3 regions of the Shewanella sp. VK101 genome follow, and region 3 is predicted to be linked to each of the others. Evidence: predicted binding sites of a transcription regulator. Region 3 holds the regulator's gene; each other region holds the start of a gene.
The links. Region 3 encodes NrdR, which represses ribonucleotide reductase genes. Its sites were predicted from a motif close to AAACACNANATNTNGTGTTT; they were not measured.
Positions count from the first base shown of each region.

Region 1: nrdD (anaerobic ribonucleoside-triphosphate reductase) is a predicted target of NrdR. The motif match lies at 4,166-4,185, and genes of this name have one in related genera.
Region 2: nrdA (class 1a ribonucleoside-diphosphate reductase subunit alpha) is a predicted target of NrdR. The motif match lies at 6,311-6,330, and genes of this name have one in related genera.

Region 1 is NZ_CM151402.1:1,848,321-1,855,751, forward strand. Features, by position in the region: gene ACSHSR_RS08340 (M48 metallopeptidase family protein) at 1-86, opposite strand, end outside; gene ACSHSR_RS08345 (DUF3010 family protein) at 91-528, opposite strand; gene ACSHSR_RS08350 (DEAD/DEAH box helicase) at 576-1,931, opposite strand; gene rssA (patatin-like phospholipase RssA) at 2,151-3,098, shown strand; gene ACSHSR_RS08360 (hypothetical protein) at 3,257-4,000, shown strand; gene nrdD (anaerobic ribonucleoside-triphosphate reductase) at 4,211-6,328, shown strand; gene nrdG (anaerobic ribonucleoside-triphosphate reductase-activating protein) at 6,378-6,851, shown strand; gene ACSHSR_RS08375 (YibL family ribosome-associated protein) at 7,003-7,359, shown strand.
Region 2 is NZ_CM151402.1:2,363,601-2,371,031, reverse strand. Features, by position in the region: gene ACSHSR_RS10805 (hypothetical protein) at 1-125, opposite strand, end outside; gene ACSHSR_RS10800 (hypothetical protein) at 127-984, opposite strand; gene ACSHSR_RS10795 (glycosyltransferase family 4 protein) at 1,029-2,270, opposite strand; gene yfaE (class I ribonucleotide reductase maintenance protein YfaE) at 2,369-2,698, opposite strand; gene nrdB (class Ia ribonucleoside-diphosphate reductase subunit beta) at 2,673-3,803, opposite strand; gene nrdA (class 1a ribonucleoside-diphosphate reductase subunit alpha) at 3,863-6,151, opposite strand; gene ACSHSR_RS10775 (HAD family hydrolase) at 6,635-7,303, opposite strand; gene ubiG (bifunctional 2-polyprenyl-6-hydroxyphenol methylase/3-demethylubiquinol 3-O-methyltransferase UbiG) at 7,308-7,431, opposite strand, start outside.
Region 3 is NZ_CM151402.1:3,381,774-3,389,204, forward strand. Features, by position in the region: gene ribBA (bifunctional 3,4-dihydroxy-2-butanone-4-phosphate synthase/GTP cyclohydrolase II) at 1-339, opposite strand, end outside; gene ACSHSR_RS15045 (riboflavin synthase) at 421-1,077, opposite strand; gene ribD (bifunctional diaminohydroxyphosphoribosylaminopyrimidine deaminase/5-amino-6-(5-phosphoribosylamino)uracil reductase RibD) at 1,078-2,202, opposite strand; gene nrdR (transcriptional regulator NrdR) at 2,243-2,695, opposite strand; gene glyA (serine hydroxymethyltransferase) at 2,805-4,058, opposite strand; gene ettA (energy-dependent translational throttle protein EttA) at 4,287-5,954, shown strand; gene ACSHSR_RS15070 (TapY2 family type IVa secretion system protein) at 6,005-6,322, opposite strand; gene ACSHSR_RS15075 (pilus assembly protein) at 6,330-7,431, opposite strand, start outside.

The DNA.
Region 1 (7,431 bases), 1.5 Mb from region 3:
TCTCCCAGCTTGCCCGCTTGGCTGAGCTGCTGAACCTGCTGCTTTATCTCGTCGCTGTAGTGGGCCAGATAATCAAAACCGCTCAAGGGCTCAGACCTTTTTGTAGATCCGCATCTGCTGGAAGGCGTACGCGGCGTCAAAGGCGTTTTGCTGGAACTTTTTCAGCTCCAGGCCGCTGAAGTCCACTTGCGGTGGATTGCGTTTCAGCTGCTCTTTAATGCTTTGAGGTGTCAGCATTGTTACCGGCAACTTACCCAGTTGAATGGCTGCCTCGAACTTGAAACTGGCGGAGCTGCCGGCCAGCTTACCCTTGTATTCGCGCTCGATAATCACTACATGTTCGACCTGATAGTCTTCCATCAGCTTATTGAAGGCGAATTGGAACTCCCTAATCGCTTCCTGGCTGGCAGGATTGCTCAAGGTAAATGAGTGACGGCGGCAATCGGGGACGTTGAATACGTCACCCTGGGCGCTCAGCAAACAGATGACGGCTTCGCCGCCTTTTAATTCAACAGCACAAACTTTCATGGTATTCCTTTTGGTTCATCATGCCGCACCGGCGGCTAATGTTAATCTTATGACTCGGAGCCGCTTTCATCGCCGTTATCTACTGGAGCGGGTTTACGCCTCATAGGGGCATCGCCCACATCCACCCCGGTAATAAAGCGCTTGTCTCTGCCGGACTTGGCCTTGCCCGGTTTAGCTGCTGTCTTGCTGCGTCCCTTGGGCTTGCTGGCCTTGGCGTTCTTGGGTTTGCTGCTCTGGCGCTTGGGATCGGCCAGGCCACTGAATTTGGGTTCTAGCCCCTCAAGGGTACTAAGCTCGAAGCGGCGACCGAGAAAGCTCTGCAGCTTCTTGAAGTTGAACCAGTCCTTGGGACCTACCAGAGACAGGGCGTCGCCCTTGGCACCGGCGCGGCCGGTACGGCCGATACGGTGGACATATTCTTCGGCGAATTTGGGCATGTCGAAATTGACTACCAAGGACACATTCACCAGATCCAGACCGCGGGAAGCTACGTCGGTTGTCACCAGAATTTGCTGCTGGCCACGGCTGAACTGATCCATTATCTGGTTGCGGGCGCTTTGGCGCAGTTCACCACTGAGCGCCACGGCGCTGTAGCCTTCTTGCTTGAGCTTCTCGGCTAATCTGTCGGTATCCTGGCGGGTGGCGGTGAAGATGATCACCTGGCGCTGTTGCTCGCGCTTTAGCAGCTCAGTCAGCAGCGCCTCTTTATGATCCAGATGGTCACAGAGGAAAATACGCTGGTGTATGTCCTGATGCTCGGCATTGGCAGCGCCAATGGCTACGTGCAGTGGATCATTGAGCAAGGTGGCGGCGATATCATTGACCTCTTCATGTTCCAGAGTGGCCGAGAACATCAGTGTTTGACGCCGTCTATGGTTGGCAGCGTCGTTGATTGCCTTGAGTTGCGGGGCAAAGCCGAGATCCAGCATGCGGTCGGCTTCGTCAAGAATAAGCAGTTCCAGCCCTTCCAGATACAGATGGCGTTGTGACAGGTGGTCAGCAATCCGTCCCGGGGTGGCGACGATAAAGTGTGGATCCCGCGCCAGCGCCTTGGCCTGATCGTTGAAGTTTTCCCCGCCAAGCACACTAATGGCCCTATATTGGGTATTGGCAACCAACAGACGCAGCTGGGCGTAGACCTGGTTGGCCAGCTCACGGGTCGGCAGGAGTATCAGTACCCTGGGATCGCGCTTGCTGAGCGCCTTGGTGGAGATCACCCTTTGCATTGCCGGCAGCAAAAAGGCCAAGGTCTTTCCCGAGCCCGTCTTGGATGAGGCCATCAGGTCTTTCCCGGCCAGTGCTACGGGAATCGCTTCACGCTGAATTTCGGTAGGCTCGTCGATACCCATATGCTTAAGGGTTTGCAGCAGACGCTGATCCAGCGAAAAATCGGAAAAATGCAAAGGTAAACTCCTCAATAAAAACGACCGCATATTATAACGGCTTTTGTGGCGCTGGGCATGTATTTAGTCAAAGGAGTGTCGAAACAGCGGCGACTTTTGCTTAAAAAGGTCGCAAGCTCATGGCTGAAAGCCTGCCGGATAAAATCTGGAGCCGCTCAGGCTTCGGGTGTATGCTGCTTTGGCTGAATGGCATAGCTTGGAGTTTTTTAAGGAGAAAGGATGGCGCAGAGTCATAACCCTTGTATCGGTATCGCCCTCGGAAGTGGCGCCGCCAAAGGATGGGCCCACATAGGAGTGCTCAAAGGTCTGGCAGCCATGGGGGTGCATCCGGCCAAGGTGGCAGGTTCATCCATAGGTGCCCTGGTCGGTGCTGCCTATGCCAATGAACGCCTCGAAGAACTGGAAGACTGGGTGCGTAGTTTTTCCAGTTGGGACGTGTTGGGATTGATGGATATCAGTTGGGGCCGGGGCGGGCTCATCAGTGGTGACAAGGTGTTCAATGCCATTCAGGACCGCATCGGCGATCTCTTGATTGAGGAGCTCAAATATCCCTTTACAGCGGTGTCGACCGACCTCTACTCAGGGCAGGAGATCTGGTTCCGTCAGGGCGACTTGCGCCAGGCCGTCAGGGCTTCCTGCTCCATGCCGGGGATCATGTCGCCGGTGCGTCAGGGCCATCGTTGGTTGGTGGATGGCGCAGTGGTGAATCCCATTCCCGTGTCTGTGGCCAGAGCCATGGGGGCCAGTTTGGTGATAGGTGTCGATCTGCATGGTCACAGGCGCGAACAGTTGCAGGTACTGCCGGTGGCACTCAATAGTGAAGAGCACTCATTACAGAACAAAGTGGTGGAGCATTCCTCCGAGAACGGTTTTATGGATCTGTTGGCCAAGGGCAAGGATTATATTTCCGGCCTGACCGACAAGTTCTCCCTCGGCAATAAGGCTGAACCCGGCATGTTGGCTGTGATGTCACAGTCGATGGATATTCTGGAGCAGCGCCACAAGCGCGCGCGCTTGATGGGGGATCCACCGGATATCTGTATCGTGCCAAAGGTGTCTGACATAGGCACTATGGAGTTTCACCGTGCCAGTGAAGCCATTGCCGCCGGTGAGAAGGCGGTGCAGCAGGCCTCGCATCTGATTGATGCGGCGTTGGGGCGTCTCTGAAACAGGCGCTTTTTTGTTAGTGCTTGGTATGGGCACACTTCCTGCATAGTCAGCACATCATCAGCATCAAGGCGCTTCAAGGGCGATTTTTTGACAATTTTTATGACAATCTTGTCTTAAAAACAACCGCTTGGGCGTCGATATGACGGAAAACTGACATGCAGCCTATCCATTCCTCTGTGGATCCCAGATTGTCCGGGGTCGATGCCTATGGCGTCAACAATCGTCTTACCAGCGGCAGCGGCCTCTCGGTTGTCGACACTGAAACGGTCAATGACAGCAAGAGCCAGGGCTCTGCCTCGGCAAACATAGGGCAGGACAGCATATCCCTTTCCAACGATGGTAAAAGAGCCGCGCGGGTGCAGGAGTTGGCCAAGGAGTTTTTCGGCTCAGGTCAGTTCAGCAGTGCCGATTTACCCAAGCTTCTGGCGCGCCTAGGCGACGAAGGGCTGTTGTCTGAAAGCCAGATGGCCAGATTGCAGGGCAGCGGCCTGATGGGAGTTGATACCAAAGATAACGCCAGCCTCAAGGAGTTTATTCAAGGCCAGATTGGTATGCTCAGACAACAGGCCAGTCAAAGCCCTTTGCTCAACGCACTCAAGGGGGCGGACAGCCTGATGGGCAATATGGGGATGATGTATACCCCATCGAGCTCTTTGGCGGCCAACAAGGTAGCAGCTCAGTTGGACGCCGTGCTCAAGGGAGAAAACCAAACTGCCGAGAGCGCAGAGAACAACAGCAACAAGCTAGCGGGCAAGGCCGATTCCGCACTGCAAGATCCTCAACTGTTATCCCGGCTCAGTGGTGTCAGCGCTCTGATGCGCACCGCAGCAGCCATAGGCAGCCAGCAGCAGGGCAGTGGGCAAATCAATAGTTATCTGGCCTTGGCAAAGAGGTACTGACTAGCGGCCGTTTGGGTCTCGGTCAAGGGAAAAATCTCCACAAGTTGTGCTCGTCGGCACTAATCCCATAGTGTTGTTCATCCTCTTCAATACCATGATCCAGATCATGGTATTGAAGAGCGATTTGTCGCTTAATTCTCTACATATTGTGCTTGGTTAATAAAACACCACTATATATGGTGTTAAATAAACAACATGGAGATTAGAGAAATGCCGGTAGTGATTAAGCGGGACGGGTGCCGTACTCAGTTCGACGAAACAAGGATAAGGGATGCGGTGCTGGCAGCCTCTAGCCACTGCGGTATAGAAGATGTGGACTATGCGGCCACAGTCGCAGCGCTGGTCACCCAGGCGGTAACCGACAAGGCTGAGGTCAATATCCAGGAGTTGCAGGACAGGGTCGAAAACCTGTTGATGGAAGGGCCGTACAAACAAGTGGCCCGTAGCTACATTGAATATCGTCACGACAGAGATATCTGCCGTGAATCCAGCAGCCGGCTGAATCTGGAGATCCGCGGCCTGGTCGAGCAGAGCAACGCGACCCTGCTCAACGAAAATGCCAATAAAGACTCCAAGGTGATCCCCACCCAGAGGGATCTCCTGGCCGGTATTGTCGCCAAACATTATGCCAAACATCATATCCTGCCCAAGGATGTGGTTGCCGCCCATGAGGCCGGTGAGATCCACTATCACGATCTCGACTATTCGCCTTTCTTCCCTATGTTCAACTGTATGCTGATCGATCTCGGTGGCATGTTGACCCAAGGGTTTAAGATGGGCAATGCCGAGATTGAGACACCAAAATCCATCTCGACTGCGACCGCAGTTACCGCGCAGATCATCGCCCAGGTCGCCAGCCATATTTATGGCGGCACCACAATCAACCGCATAGATGAAGTGTTGGCCCCTTTTGTGGCCAAGAGCTACGACAAGCATTATCAAACGGCGCTCAAGTGGGGGATTACCGATGCCAAGGCGTTTGCCACAGAGCAGACCAAGAAAGAGTGTCACGACGCCTTCCAGTCGCTGGAATATGAGGTCAATACCCTGCATACCGCCAATGGTCAGACGCCTTTTGTTACCTTCGGTTTCGGTTTGGGTACCAGCTGGGAGTCGAGGCTGATCCAAGAGTCTATTTTGCGGATCCGCATGGAAGGCCTTGGCAAGAACCGCAAGACAGCGGTTTTCCCCAAGTTGGTGTTTGCCATTCGTGATGGTATCAACCATAAGGCCGGCGACTGCAACTACGACATCAAGCAGTTGGCGCTCGAGTGTGCCAGCATCCGCATGTATCCGGATATTCTCAACTATGAGCAGGTGGTCAAGGTTACTGGCTCATTCAAGACTCCTATGGGTTGTCGCAGTTTCCTTGGCACCTATGAGGAAAACGGCGAGCTGCTGCATGAAGGTCGCAACAACTTAGGCGTAGTCAGCCTGAACTTGCCGAGGGTGGCGCTGGAAGCCAAGGGTGATGAAGCCGAGTTTTATCGCATTTTGGATCAAAGGCTGGAGATGGCCCGCAAGGCGCTGGATACCCGCATCGAACGTCTGGCCAACGTCAAGGCCAGAGTGGCGCCCATTCTCTATATGGAAGGGGCTTGCGGAGTGCGCCTGCGCGGTGATGATAACATTGCCGAAATCTTCAAAAACGGCCGAGCTTCCATCTCTCTGGGCTATATAGGCCTGCATGAGACAATCAATGCTCTCTATGGTACAGACACCCATGTGTTTGACGATGAAACATTGAGGCAGAAAGCAGTTGCCATAGTGGCTCACCTCAAGGCGGCTACAGTGCGCTGGAAAGAGGAAACCGGTTATGGTTTCAGCCTCTACAGTACACCGAGCGAGAGCCTGTGCAGCCGTTTTGCCAAGCTGGATGCCAAGAGCTTTGGCCTGGTTGATGGTGTTACCGACAAGGGCTATTACACCAACAGCTTCCACCTGGATGTGGAGAAGAAGGTGAATCCTTACGACAAACTCGACTTCGAACAGCCGTATCCCGAGCTCGCCAATGGTGGTTTCATCTGCTACGGCGAATACCCGAATATGCAGCACAACCTGGAAGCGCTTGAGAATGTCTGGGACTACAGCTACAGCCGGGTGCCTTACTATGGAACCAACACACCAATAGATGAGTGTTACGACTGTGGCTTTACCGGTGAGTTTATCTGTACCAGCAAGGGCTTTACCTGCCCCAAGTGTGGCAACCATGAGCCCAGTCGGGTGTCTGTGACCCGCAGGGTTTGCGGTTATCTCGGCAGCCCGGATGCCAGACCCTTCAACCATGGCAAGCAGGAAGAGGTCAAACGTCGGGTTAAGCACCTTTAACGACAAACTGTTTTATAGGCGCCCCTCGGGGCGCCTTGTGGATATAGCTATGAACTATCATCAGTATTACCCCGTGGATGTGGTCAATGGACCGGGCACCCGGGTAACCCTGTTTGTCTCCGGTTGTGAACATCAGTGCCGGGGTTGTTATAACCAGTCAACCTGGGATCCCCGCTCCGGGCATCCTTTCGACCAGGCGATGTCTGACAGGATCATTGCCGATCTCAATGACAGCCGGATCCCGAGAAGGGGCTTGTCACTTTCAGGTGGTGACCCACTGTTTCCGGGCAATCTTGACGCCATCAAGGCCTTACTGCTGCGGGTGCGGGACGAATGCCCTGGAAAGGATGTCTGGCTCTGGACTGGTTATCGTCTCGATGAACTCAGTCCGGCGCAGCGGGAATTGCTCGGGCTTATTCATGTGTTGGTGGATGGCAAATTCGTGCAGGAGCAAGCGGATCCGTCGCTGAAGTTTCGTGGTTCGGCCAACCAGGTGATACATCTGCTCAACGACCCTCAGTAAGTACAAAAGTGAAAACTGGTTAACACAATTGCTTTTCCCTGCTAAAAAACCCCGTCACCTGGGCTTGAGTTGCTGTTATACTTCTGTCCGGCACATTTACGGCAACCAGGCCGTCCATTCTCAGGGTGCCGGGATTTTGTAAGGTAACAGAATGAATTTGAAGCAGGAGCTGCAACAGCTCAACGATAAGCTGGATCAGTATCGCCGTAAATTGGCCGCCGCAGAGCAACGTGGCGATGGTCCTATCATTGCCCAGTTTCAGCGGGAAATCGCCGCCGTCAACAAGAGGATTGCAGCCATCAAGGGCCAGCAGAGTCGGCAGCTTGGCAAGCAGGGACAGTCTATTCGCGATCTGCCTTTTAGCCGCGAACTCACCAAAGCCGAACAGGCCGACATGGGCAAACTCAAGAAGTCTGTCCGGGGTTTGGTCGTTGTGCATCCCATGACAGCGCTGGGCAGAGAAATGGGTATTACTGCCGTTACCGGGTTTGCACCCAAGGCATTTTAACTGCCGCCGTGACAGCAGATAATAACCAATGAATTTACTTGGGTATTCCGGTCGGTGGTAAAAACGCATAAA
Region 2 (7,431 bases), 1.0 Mb from region 3:
AGACCGGTTTTGGGATCCAGGTGATGTTCGCAGACACTGGCTTGGCACTCACTGCAACTGCCAACGGCAGGTTGGCCGCAAGAGCTGAGGGTGAAAAAACCGATTTTTAGCTGACACTGACTCATATTATCCCCTGGCTCGAATACTGGTCTGTTGATAGGACTTGGCGATGGTTCTGAGAATATTCTCGGCATCCATCAAACGCGACTCACCGATAAATTTAAAGGTGGAGTTGGATTTCACCTTGGTGATGCCGTTTTGAGTCTGTGCCTTGCTCGTTGGTGCCAGTTTGGTTTTACGCAGATGGTAGTGATCAGGATTCAAGGTCAGGCAGCTGCGAATGCTGCGCCGTCCCTTGTACTTGATTTTGGTTTTGACCTTGCCTCGGGCGTTGCGACGGGTGCGTTTACGACGACAGATAACATCATCCACCCGCAGTTGCAGCTCATTGCCGTCTTTGAGTTTGGCCCTGAATTGCAACAGTGGCACTTCAAAGTAGGCCAGTTGGGTGCTCTTCTCAGGCTTTTCGGTTCGGGCCGGCTTACGTTTGTGTATGGAGTCGAGATCCAGTTTCAGCTGCACGCTGTTGGTCTCCATCGCCAGTACCTGCATTAACTTGATAAGACCGGTGCGCACATTGTCGTTGACGTCCATACGGTTGCAGCTGTGAAGCAGTAATATCGAGGCCAGGGTCAAACCCACCAGGGTATACACCACCAGGTGAGGCACGGGCAGGAATATGCTGACAATAGTGAAACCTATCAACCAATTGCGGCTGCGGCGAAACTGGCGTCTCAATGGGCTGCCCATACGATCCAATCGGGTCAGACGCTTGAGAAACAGTAACCAGTGCTGGGTCGAATGGGTTGCATCCAACTTCTTGGTGCGGATAAATTCCTGCTCCGCCGGGGTTAACTGCTTGAACACTTTGCGCATTCGCCAGTAGTGAAGCGGGGCGTTAAAAGGGTTTATGGCTGTTTCCATATCGTTTCCTTGACATTAAACAGGTGCTATTAAACGAGTAGCTATCAAGCGGTAGCTTGCATTGGGCCTTGGCTCAGCTGTATATACAAGTCGCTGAGCTGAGCGCAGATCTGTTGCCATTGGAACTGCTCTGTCACCCTTTGTTGGCCCTTGAGTCCCAAATATTTGGCCTTGGCCGGTTGACTGAGCAGCTCAATGCAGGCTCTGGCGAGCTCGGAGGGCCTGGAAGGGGGAACCAAGAGCCCATGCTCTTCATGGGTTACCAGCTCACGAATAACCGGCAGATCCGAGGCGATAACTGCGGTGCCACAAGCCATGGATTCGAGCACTTTCAAAGGGCAACATCCCTGAAGCATGTTGCGCCTGCAGGGCGTGAGCGGCGCCAAAGATGCGCTCGCGGCCTGAATTTTTTGCCTGAGACTGGCTTGGTCCAGCCCGAAATGCAGCGAAACACAATCTTCCAGTTCCATGGACTTGAGCCAGGCCTTTACCTGCCGGGCCTGGCGATTTTCGAGTGACAGGCAGAGATCCAGCCGGACCTCCAACTGCTGACGCACCAAGGCAAAAGCTTTGAGCAGATCCCTAAGCCCCTGCCAGCGCTGGGCAGCACCAAAATAGATGAGCCTGGGCAGCCTCGCATCCTGTGCTTGCCTTAATGGCTCGGCAGGCGGTAACTCGGCGCCGTTTGGCAGATAGACTACTGGAGTGGTAGTGCGTTTTTCAAGGCCGGCAGCCGTGAGTTTTGATGGGGTCACAATCAGATCGGCACCATCCAGGCAACGCTGCTCCCAGGCGCTGATTTTGGCCAGGGTTTTTCGCGGCAGCGACAGGTGAATAGGCAGCTCTATGCTGGGCAGGGCATTGACCTCATAGACGAGCTTGAGCGCTGGATTGTCCTTGCGATGATCCAGCAAAGGCACCCCCGCCCAGGGGTCGCGAAACTGCGCCAATGTCAGGGTATCGCGATTTTGCCTGAGTAGCGCCCCAAGCTGATTGGCATAGTCCAGCGCCTTGGCAAGCACGTTATTGCCCGAGCTTGGATTTAGCTGGTGCCTGACGATACTGACCTCGCTGCTTACCTCGTAGGGATTGCTGCCGAGTGACAGGGTTTCCTGCTGCCAGGAAGGCATCTGGGGATCACCTTGTAGATAGAGCATACCAGGGGACTGGAAGGCAAACAGGGTTGACGCCATATAACGTATATGGGTCGAAGCGCCTTTGGGCAGAGGGTAACGATCAAAAGCGCAATAAAGACTTTTGAATGAATAACTTGAGTCTGATTTCATAAGTCCGGCAGAGTACCGGAGCCAGGCAGGATTTACAACGAAAAAACGCTTGTTTAACTGTAGGAGATCTGCCATTGACGGTGTTTTTTGCGCTTGTGTCAGGCCAAGTGTTTAACCCGCAGCAGCGGCATGTCGGCGCCTTCGCTGGAGAGATCCAAGTCCAGATCTTCCGTGGGCACACAGCAGCAGGGCAGACATTCATCCGCCTGTAACTCGGCCAATGGCGTGGTCAGGTAAGTGACCGCGCCACTGCGCACCCGGGTCTTGCAGGCGCCGCAAAACCCGCTGCGGCACTCGGAAAAAATGCTCACCTTACGGGCTTCGAGCGCTGCCAGGAGAGTCCTGTGCTCTGTGGTATACAGCAGCAGGGGCTCTCCGCGCAGCAGCACGATAGGGGCTTTGTTAAAGGTCAAAGTCGGAGAACTCATCGTCGTCGACAGCCGAATCTATCTGGCCGACCAGGTAGGATGATACTTCCACTTCCTGAGGCGCGACCTGTACGGCATCGCTCTCCAGCCAGTTTTTCATCCAGGGCAGGGGATCGCTCTGCTCGCTGTATGGTGCGCCCAGGTTAACCGCCTTCATTCTCTGATTGGTAATGAACTCCACGTACTGACAGAGAATGGTTTCGTTCAGGCCTATCATGGAGCCATCCTTGAACAGGTACTTGGCCCAGGCCTTTTCCTGCTCGGCGGCGCGCAGGAACAGATCGTAAGCTTCCTGTTGGCACTCTTTGGCGATTTCACCCATCTCAGGGTCATCTTTGCCACCCTGCATCAGGTTGATAATGTGTTGGGTCGAGTTCAGGTGCAAAGCTTCATCGCGGGCGATCAGGCGAATGATCTTGGCGTTGCCTTCCATCAATTTGCGCTCGGCAAAGGCAAAGGAGCAGGCGAAGCTGACGTAAAAACGTATCGCTTCGAGCGCATTGACCGATATCATGCACAGATAGAGGGCTTTTTTGATGGTGCGGGTAGTGACTTCAAGCGTGCGACCGTTGACGTCAAACTTGCCTTCACCATGCAGGTGATACAGCTGAGTCAGTTCGATAAGGCGGTCATAATACTCGGCAATATCGCCGGCGCGCTTTAGGATCTCCTCATTGACCACTATGTCATCGAACACCACGGATGGGTCGTTGACAATATTGCGAATGATATGAGTGTAGGAACGGCTGTGAATGGTCTCGGAGAAGGACCAGGTTTCAATCCAGGTTTCCAGCTCAGGCAGGGACACCAGTGGCAGGAAAGCCACATTGGGGCTGCGGCCCTGAATCGAGTCCAACAGGGTTTGGTACTTGAGGTTGGAGAGGAAGATATGCTTTTCATGATCCGGCAGGGCGCCGAAATCGATTTTGTCGCGGCTGACATCCACTTCTTCTGGGCGCCAGAAGAAAGACAACTGCTTTTCGATCAGTTTCTCGAATACTTCGTACTTCTGTTGATCGTAACGGGCCACGTTAACCGCCTGACCGAGAAACATAGGTTCGCGGGTGGCATCGTTGGGGGTTTGACAAAAAATTGAATAAGCCATGATCTACTCTTTCCAAACAACGGGGCCACCTGGGCCCCGAACTTGTTACTTAATCCTGCTTAAATCTTGCAGGCGCCGCCGGCACAACCGTCGTCTTCCTTCTCAATGCTGGTAATGTCATCGAATTTGTCGGAAGCACCATCACGGGTGTTATGGTAGTAAAGGGTCTTGACCCCGAGTTTGTAGGCGGTCAACAGATCCTTGAGCAGCAGCTTCATCGGAACCTTGTTACTTTCAAACTTGGATGGGTCATAGTTGGTATTGGCCGAAATCGCCTGATCGACAAACTTCTGCATAATACCCACCAACTGCAGGTAACCGTCGTTGCCGGGCATCTGCCACAGCAGTTCGTACTTGTCCTTGAGTTCTTCGTAATCGGGCACCACTTGCTTGAGCTGGCCATCTTTACTGGCCTTGACGCTGATAAGGCCGCGTGGAGGCTCAATACCATTGGTGGCGTTGGAGATCTGCGAAGAGGTCTCGGATGGCATCAGTGCCGACAGAGTCGAGTTACGCAGGCCATGCTGCTTGATATCGTGACGCAGAGCATCCCAATCCAGGTGCAGCGGCTCATCACAAATCTTGTCCAGATCCCGCTTGTAGGTATCTACCGGCATGATCCCCTGAGAATAAGTGGTCTCATGGAACAGCGGGCAGGCACCCAGCTCTTTGGCCAGATTCATCGAGGCCTTGAGCAGGTAGTACTGTATGGCTTCAAATGTTCTGTGGGTCAGGCCGTTGGCGCTGCCGTCAGAGTATTTCACCCCGTTCTTGGCAAGATAGTTGGCGAAGTTGATGACCCCGATACCCAGAGTGCGGCGGTTCATCGATGCCGTCTTGGCAGAAGGAATAGGGTAGTCCTGGTAGTCCAGCAGGTTATCCAGGGCGCGCACAGCCAAATCGGCAAGGCCTTCCAGTTCGCCCAAGTCTTTTATCGCACCCAGGTTCAGCGCTGACAGAGTACAAAGGGCGATTTCACCATTTGGGTCGTCAATATTGTTCAGTGGCTTGGTTGGCAGGGCAATCTCAAGACACAGGTTAGACTGACGCACTGGGGCTACTTCGGCGTTGAACGGACTGTGGGTGTTACAGTGATCCACGTTCTGCACATAGATACGGCCGGTAGAAGCACGCTCCTGCATCATCAGCGAGAAGAGCTCGACCGCTTTTAGGGTCTTCTTGCGAATGCTCTGGTCCTGCTCATATTTCACATACAGGCGCTCAAACTCGTCCTGATCGGCAAAGAAGGCGTCATATAAGCCGGGAACGTCCGATGGGCTGAACAGGGTGATGTTCTCACCTTTGATCATCCGCTGATACATCAGCTTGTTGATCTGTACGCCGTAGTCCAGGTGACGGATACGGTTGTCTTCAACACCACGGTTATTTTTCAGTACCAGCAGCGATTCAACTTCCAGGTGCCAGATAGGGTAGAACAGAGTTGCAGCACCGCCGCGAACGCCGCCCTGGGAGCAGGATTTAACCGCAGTCTGGAAATACTTGTAGAAAGGCAAACAACCTGTGTGGAAGGCTTCACCACCACGAATAGGGCTTCCCAGAGCGCGAATGCGGCCGGCATTCACACCGATACCGGCTCTCTGACTGACATACTTGACGATGGAAGAGGCCGTGGCATTGATGGAATCCAGGCTGTCGTCACACTCGATCAACACGCAAGAGCTGAACTGACGGGTCGGCGTACGCACACCGGACATGATAGGGGTCGGCAAAGAGATCTTGAAGGTAGAGACCGCATCATAGAAGTCTTTGACATACTGCAGCCGGGTTTCCTTCGGATAACGGGCAAACAAGCAAGCGGCCACCAGAATATAGAGGAACTGGGCACTTTCGTAGACTTCATGAGTCACACGGTTTTGCACTAGATACTTGCCTTCCAGCTGTTTGACGGCGGCATAGGAGAAGTTCATATCGCGCCAATGGTCGATATAGCTGTCGAGCACATCCAGCTCTTCACGGCTGTAGTCTTCCAGCACATGCTTGTCGTACTTGCCCATGGCGACCAACTTGCTGACATGATCGTACAGTTTTGGCGGCTCAAACTGACCAAAGGCCTTCTTACGCAAATGAAAAACAGCAAGGCGAGCGGCCAGGAACTGATAGTCCGGAGAGTCGGGAGAGATCAGGTCGGCGGCAGCCTTGATAATGGTTTCATGGATGGCCTCGGTGGGGATGCCATCGAAAAACTGCAGGTGAGAACGCAACTCCACCTCGGAAACCGAGACGTTGTTTAATCCTTTGGCTGCCCAGGTGATAACGCGGTGGATCTTATCGAGATCTATCGTCTCGCGTGCGCCACTGCGTTTGGTAACTGTCATAGTGCTATTCATTGAAGATAGGCCTTGGTTGTAATATCTGTGAAATGACGCGACGGCGTCATTAAACCTTCCCTTGTAAAACAATCAACCGAACAGTTAACGACGGCGGCCCGAGTGGGCTCTGTTAACCGGGAGTTTCCAGTGCAAGACTAGTATGTCTGATTGCTACCGATACACAAGATATGGTGTTTTTCTATATCTTGGATAACAAGATAGTGAGGTATGGCACTTTTTGCAAGCCTGAGTTTTGGGTATATCTTGTGGATATCTTGAGGATATTGACTGGCCGATTCCGCAAAGCGGCATCATTGCTGGTGCACAGTCGTTATGGTCAAAATTCAAGCGATCTCACTCAAGGTGATCGACTGCTAAAATAAGCAGCGATCCGCGATCCCGCGCAGATCCGGTCGGTTAAAGCAGTATCCGGACTGCGATTTTCTTTAAGGTCTTGTCTACTCAGGAAAACAGTGCCAATTTAGCGCTTGTCTTACTTTGTTACCACAATGGCAGCGACATCACTGCCTGTGGATGATTTAACTGCCAATCGGCACCCCATTCCGCCGGTTTATCCTCGGCCGCCAGATATCCCCACATGGCGATGGCAGAGGGCATATTCACCGCCTGCGCCGCTGCTATGTCGCGCTCGGCATCGCCAAGATAGAGAATACGTTCGGGAGCGCAGTTAAGCTGCTGAGCAGCCAGCAACATAGGGGCTGGGTGGGGCTTACGATAGAGGGTTGTATCGGCACTGACCACAGCATCAAAGCGCTTAAGCAGCCCCATGCGCTCTAACAAGGGCCGGGTAAAACGCGCCGGTTTATTGGTGACAATCCCCAGCGGTAAGGCTCTTGATAGGGCACTGTCCAGCAAGGCTTCTATGCCTTCAAACAAACAGGCTTTTTGGCCGTTAACCGCATCATATTCCCTGAGCATCGCTTGCCGGAGATGCTCCTGTTCCTCGGCTGAGGCTTGGGGCACGGCGGCTTGCACCATGGCAAGCGAGCCGTGAGAGGCCAGAGTGCGAAGAAGTTTGCGCTTATCCTCTATCGATACCCCATGGGATGCAAGGGCCAAGGCCAGTGCTTCGGTCAGGTCCTCGGCGGTATCCACCAGAGTCCCGTCCAAGTCGAACAGAATCCCTTGAAACGGCAGCTTAGGCGTCATGGCATCAGTCCTGGCGTTGGCAGGCAATCATATAGTTGACTTCAACGCTCTTGGTGTAACTGAATACGCCACTCAAGGGGTTGTATTTGATGCCCAGCGCGTCACGGCACAATAGTTCGGTGTTTTCT
Region 3 (7,431 bases):
AGCCACAGCCGCCTGTACTGTCACGGCGCGGTCATGGGCGCTAATACCTGTGGTCACCCCTTCAGCGGCCTCGATGGAGACGGTGAAGTTGGTCGAAAACTGGGCGTTGTTATTGCTGACCATCAGCGGCAGATTCAGCTGCTGGCAGCGAGCCTTGGTCATGGTTTGGCAGATAAGACCACGGCCGAAGCGAGCCATGAAGTTGATCGCTTCCGGGGTAACTTTCTCCGCCGCCATGATGAGGTCGCCCTCATTTTCTCTGTCCTCATCGTCCATCAGGATAACCATTTTGCCCTGACGAATATCCTCGATGATCTCTTCGATACTGTGTAGCGCCATTGTAAGACCTTTATCTCTTGTTCTGTGTAATCAATGAATTCTAACCTGTTAGCGCGCGATAACCAGTGGGCTGGCGCACATCTAGCGCATGAAGCCGGCCTTGGCGAGCATAGCCAGGGTGACACCTTCGCTCGGCTGCGCTTCCTCTTTGTGCTGCATCAGACGCTCAAGATAGCGGGCTATCTGATCCACCTCCAGATTGACCTTATCGCCGGGGCGCAGCTCAAGCAGAGTGGTTTCACTGGCGGTATGCGGCACTATGGTGAGACGGAAATTGCGGCCATCCACTTCGTTAACCGTGAGGCTGACGCCATCGACGGTAATGGAGCCTTTATGGGCAATGTAACGGGCCAGCTCAGCGGGTGCCTCGAGCCAAAACTCCAGCGCCTTGCCCCTTGGAGTCACACTGATGACCCGCGCCATACCATCCACATGGCCACTGACCAAGTGCCCACCCAAGCGGGTGTTTGGCGTGACCGCCTTTTCCAGGTTGACTTTGGTGCCGACGCTGTAGCGGTCAAAGCCGGTGAGACTGACAGTTTCGGCCGAAACATCGGCCACATAACCCTCCGCCAGGCGTTCAACCACGGTCAGACACACGCCGTTGGTGGCAATGCTGTCGCCCAGACGCACATCACTGAGATCCAACTTGCCGCTGGCCACAGTCAGACGAATATCATCACCACGGCGCTCCAGCGTCCGCACTGTACCGACAGCTTCAATTATTCCGGTAAACATTCAATCACCTATCTTGAGAGTAAGCCGGGTATCATTGCCCAGCTTACGTTGATCAGTTACCCGTATCGCCGGGGTATCGGCTATCTGCTGATAGTTTGGCAAGGCCAGCAGGTTTCGGCCAGCGGCGCCAAGCAGTTTCGGGGCTTGATAAAGCAGCATCTCATCGGCCAACCCCGCGGTAATAAAGGCGCCGCAAAGCGTTGCCCCGGCTTCGACCAACACCGCATTGCAGCTCTGGTTCAGGTGTTGCAGCAGCGCCGCGATATCGACTCTGTTGTCTTCACCGGCCAGCACCAAAGTAGTGACATAAGGCGGCAAAGCGGCTAGGAATTCATCCTCATAGGGACGGCAGCTGACCAAGAGCACCGGGCTGGCAATTTGCAACAGCCTGGCATCGAGCGGCATACGGCAGTTGCTGTCTAGTATCACTCGCAGCGGTTGAATAAGCTGTTGCTCGCTGAGGGTTTCACCCAGGCTGCCAAGCTCAGCGTGCCGGACATTCAGGGAGGGGTCATCGGCCAATACGGTTTCAATGCCGGTGAGCAGAGCGCAGCTGCGGGCCCTGAGCCTTTGCACATCGCGGCGCGCCTCGGGGCCGGTTATCCACTTGGACTCGCCGTTGGCCAGTGCCGTCTTGCCATCGAGACTCGCCGCCAGTTTGAGGGTGACCCAAGGGCGATTTCGCTCCATCCGCGATAAAAAGCCCGGATTCAACTCTCTGGCCTGCTCGGCCAAGAGACCGCTCTGCACCTGGATCCCGGCCTCCTGCAGCATACCGATACCTCGGCCGGCCACCTGAGGGTTGGGATCTGTCATAGCCACCACCACCCGCTTGAGGCCATGTTTAATTAAGGCTTCGGCACAGGGCGGCGTGCGACCATAGTGACTGCAGGGTTCGAGGGTGACATAGGCAGTAGCGCCGCGGGCCTTGTCAGCGGCCATTTTCAGGGCATGAACTTCGGCATGGGGCTCGCCGGCACGCTGGTGCCAGCCTTCGCCGACAATCTTGCCATCGGCATCTATGATAACGCAGCCGACATTGGGGTTGGGGCGGGTTGTATAACGGCCACGGCGAGCCAGCATTATGGCGCGGCTCATCATGGCGATATCAGTATTGGACCACATGGGGGTTTCCGTTACTTAACAGTTGGCTGTGACTGACAGCCTATTTTTTCTCCAGCTTGGCAATCGCTTCACCAAACTCTGACACATCTTCAAAGGCACGATACACAGAGGCAAAGCGAATATAGGCCACCTTATCCAGCTCAATAAGATGATCCATCATCAGATTGCCGATCATTTCCGAGGTCACTTCCCGCTCGCCTGTGGCTCTGAGGGTAGACTTAATCTTGCTGATCGCCTCTTCAATCTTATCCATGGAAACCGGACGTTTCTCGGCGGCGCGCAGCATACCGCCGCGCAGCTTGTCCTCATCGAACGGTTGCCTGCTGCCATCGCGCTTGATCACTCTGGGCATGACAAGCTCGGCACCTTCAAAGGTGGTAAAGCGTTCATGACACAGAGTACATTCCCGGCGACGGCGCACCTGATGACCGTCTGCCACCAGCCTGGAATCTATCACCTTGGTATCCGTCGCACTGCAAAATGGACAATGCATTATGCCTCCTGGTGCTCAGTTGCCGGCAGCGGATGCTGCTAAATGGCAGAAACAAAAATGGCCGCTGAATTCAGCGGCCATCGAAGTTTATCCTATTCCCTTGAAAAGGTTAACCGTAAACAGGGAAGCGAGCGCACAGTTCCAGCACCTGGCCCTTAACACGCTCGATAACGGCGTCATCGTGAGCATTGTCGAGCACATCACAGATCCAGCCGGTCAGTTCACGGGCTTCGGCTTCCTTGAAACCGCGGCGAGTGATGGCCGGAGTACCGATACGCACCCCGGAGGTCACAAAGGGTGAGCGGGGATCGTTAGGCACAGAGTTCTTGTTGACTGTGATATTGGCACGGCCCAGAGCGGCGTCGGCTTCTTTACCGGTCAGCTCACGGCCAATCAGGTCCACCAGCATCAGATGGTTGCTGGTACCGCCGGAAACTATCTTGTAACCGCGTTCGAGGAATACCTCAACCATGGCCTTGGCGTTATTGACCACCTGCTGCTGATAGGTTTTGAACTCCGGCTCCAGTGCTTCTTTGAAGGCCACGGCTTTACCGGCGATAACGTGCATCAGAGGACCACCCTGACCGCCCGGGAATACCGCGGAATTCAGCTTCTTGTACAGATCTTCATCGTCGGCAGCCGACAGAATCACACCACCGCGGGGACCGGCCAGTGTCTTGTGAGTGGTCGAAGTCACCACGTGGGCGTGCGGCACAGGGTTAGGATAAACACCGGCAGCGATAAGACCGGCCACGTGTGCCATATCGACAAACAGGTAAGCGCCAATCTTGTCGGCGATTTCGCGCAGCTTGGCCCAGTCAACTATGCCTGAGTAGGCCGAGAAGCCGCCGATGATCATCTTGGGCTTGTGTTCCAGCGCCAGCGTTTCGAGTTCGCTGTAGTCAATCTTGCCGGACTCGTCGATACCGTAAGGGATGATGTTGTACAGCTTGCCGGAAAAGTTAACCGGAGAGCCGTGGGTCAGGTGACCACCGTGAGCCAGGTTCATCCCCAGTACGGTATCGCCGGGTTGCAGCAACGCCATATAAACCGCGCTGTTGGCCTGTGAACCTGAGTGTGGCTGAACGTTGGCGTAAGTAGCGCCAAACAGCTGCTTGGCACGCTCAATTGCCAGAGTCTCCACCACATCGACATACTCACAACCACCGTAGTAACGCTTGCCGGGATAACCTTCGGCATACTTGTTGGTCAGTTGTGAGCCCTGGGCTTCCATGACTCTGGGGCTGGTGTAGTTTTCGGAGGCGATCAGCTCAATGTGCTCTTCCTGGCGACGGGTTTCATCCTCAATCGCCTTGAACAGCTCAGGATCATAGTCGGCAATGTTCATACTTTTCTTCAGCATCTGTCACTCCAGCTGGCAAATCTTATTGGTAGGGTTGCGCGGTATTCTACTCTGAGTGTGACAAATATCCCAGTCGCTGGATGATGAAAATCCTTGTGTCAGCAGATGACTATGTTTCATTTGCTGAACAATGGTGCCGCTATCCGGCCGCATCTGGCAGGAGCTCTGGCAAATTGGTAAACTGCCGCCAGTTTAGGAAAACTCAGTTCAGGACAACAGAGAAACAATATGGCTCAGTTTGTATACAGCATGCTGAGGGTCGGCAAAATAGTGCCGCCCAAAAAGCAGATCCTCAAAGATATTTCATTGAGTTTCTTCCCCGGCGCCAAAATTGGTGTCCTGGGTCTCAACGGCTCGGGTAAATCCACCCTGTTGAAAATCATGGCAGGGCTGGACACAGAAATTGAAGGTGAAGCCCGTCCCATGCCGGGACTCAAGATAGGTTACCTACCCCAGGAGCCCCAGCTTGATCCCAACAAGACAGTACGGGAAACCATAGAAGAAGCCGTCAGCGAAGCCAAAAACGCCCTCAAGCGTCTGGATGAAGTCTATGCGGCCTATGCCGAGCCGGATGCCGACTTCGACGCCCTGGCCAAGGAGCAAGGCGAACTGGAAGCCATCATTCAGGCCCAGGATGCCCACAATCTGGACAATATTCTCGAGCGCGCCGCCAACGCCCTGCGTCTGCCGGAATGGGACGCCAAGGTGGAGGTGCTCTCCGGGGGTGAACGTCGCCGGGTGGCCATCTGTCGTCTGCTGCTGGAAAAGCCGGAGATGCTGCTGCTGGACGAACCGACCAACCACCTGGATGCCGAATCCGTTGCCTGGCTGGAGCATTTCCTGCAGGAATACTCAGGTACTGTGGTTGCCATTACCCACGACCGTTACTTCCTCGACAATGCCGCCGGCTGGATCCTGGAACTGGACCGGGGTGAAGGTATCCCATGGCAGGGCAACTACTCCTCCTGGCTGGAGCAGAAAGATGCCCGTCTGAAGCAGGAAGCCGCCAGCGAAAGCGCCCGCCAGAAGACGATTGCCAAGGAATTGGAGTGGGTGCGTCAGGGTGCCAAGGGACGTCAGTCCAAGGGCAAAGCCCGTATGGCCCGCTTCGAAGAGCTGAACAGCTCAGATTATCAGCGCCGCAACGAGACCAATGAGCTGTTTATTCCGCCCGGTCCTCGCCTGGGTGACAAGGTGATTGAGGTGCGCAATCTCACCAAGAGCTATGGTGACCGGATTCTGATAGACAACTTAAGCTTCAGCGTTCCCAAGGGCGCCATCGTCGGTATTATCGGTGCCAACGGTGCCGGTAAGTCGACCCTGTTCAGAATGCTCAGCGGCGCCGAGCAGCCGGACAGCGGTGAAATCGAGATAGGTGATACAGTCCAAATCGCCTCTGTGGAACAGTTCCGTGACTCGATGAACGACAAGAACACGGTTTGGGAAGAGATCTCCGGCGGTCAGGACATAATGCGGATCAACAATCTGGAGATCCCGAGCCGCGCCTATGTCGGTCGCTTCAACTTCCGTGGTGGCGATCAGCAGAAAATCATCGGTTCACTTTCCGGTGGTGAACGTAACCGGGTGCATCTGGCCAAGCTGCTGCAGGCTGGCGGCAACGTGTTGCTGCTCGACGAACCGACCAACGATCTGGACGTGGAAACTCTGCGGGCACTGGAAGAAGCGCTGTTGGAATTCCCAGGCTGCGCCATGGTGATCTCGCACGACCGTTGGTTCCTCGACCGTATCTGTACTCACATCCTCGACTACCGAGACGAGGGTCAGGTTAACTTCTACGAAGGTAACTACACAGAATACTCGGCCTGGCTGAAAAACCAATTCGGTGCCGATGTGATTGAGCCACACAGACTCAAGTACAAGCGGATGACCAAGTAATAGAAAAACCGTACAAAAACGGAGGCAAACGCCTCCGTTTTTTATTTCCTTTAACCCAGGCCCGCTTCAGAATCGTCCAACTGCCTGCCACTGTCCGAGCGAAACGCCTGCTCTCTGGGCACACACTCAAATACTTCACGCACATAATGGCGTTTGCCGCGGTTACCTATCCGCTCCAGCTTCATTCCCGGCATCTGCCGCTGGTAGAGCTCGGCCTTGGCAGGATCCCAAGAGACCCGAATAATCTCCTGCGCCGCTCTTGTTGTTTCCACCAGGCACTTATAGTCCTGACGTTGCCCCTTGGGCTGTGCGGCAGCCAGGGGCAGACTCAAGAGTATGGCCAAAGACAATATCAGCTTGTGCATCATCCGCTCCTCAGTTGGCCTGATAGTAATAAATCTTGTTGGTAGACGGGCCGCCGCCGACACACTTGTGATCGCCGGATGGGCAGCCTGGATCCGGCTTCACCTTCTCCATATCTTCGCCGGCATTGCCAATGCCTATCAAATACATATAGCTATCGGCCACAGTGCCATCACTCCTGATATTGGGCGGCACAACCAACTGCGGTGTATCCGGGACACTCTCTCCCATCTCCAGATAGGTTTTTGTGTAACTGCGGGTGCCCTTGTGCAGATCAAAGCCATAGAGGTAGCCCTGCCCGGCAACCAAACACTGGTTGGTGGAGGTCTGCGAGCCGGGCACATAGGAGGTAAAGAAAACCCGCCCTTTGATGATACTGGCATCGGAAAGGCTTTTTTCACCATTGCGGGTAAAGTCGTAATACCAACCGCGCTTGCGGCCAAAAGCAATATGTTCTTTCTCTGAAGTCGGCGCCTTGGCAGTCACATCGTAAAGATCCGCCAACGTCAGTGCCTGAGGCACTGCCTTGCCCTTGAAACTCTGACTGAGGGTATTTCTGTCCTGCAGAACAAAGAACATGTCCGAGCGACTGGTATTCGATGGAGATGGCCTGAGTCCGGAGCCGACCACCACGGCATCGTAAGGGATCTGCTGCGCCGAAATCACCGTCTTTGACTGGCCGTTGACCGTGACACGGTTCTCGCTCAGATTGCCAAACATGGTTTGCGCCACCACAGGGGCGGCAAAGAAGCGCCTGTCGGTATTCTCTGTGCTGCCGCCAAGAGAAGCAAACTTGAAGGCACTCCATTGTTTGGTGTCGGCACCAGCCATATCCAGCCGCCAAACATTGGCCCCGGTATCTGTGGCATAGATACGGTCAGTAACGCCATCACCATTGCTGTCAAGAATCGCGACCGAATTAGGAATGCTGTCCCTCAGCCCCGGCATTGGAGTATCACCGCCGGGGCCAAATCTGTGCAGTAACTTGCCGGTTTCGGCATCCAGAATGAACACCCCTCGGCCCTGGCTATCGGCGCCACCGACCTCCAGAGTATCCTTGGCCGGAGAGTACCCTGCCCCAAAGATGAGCACCGGCTTATCACCCTGACCTGGA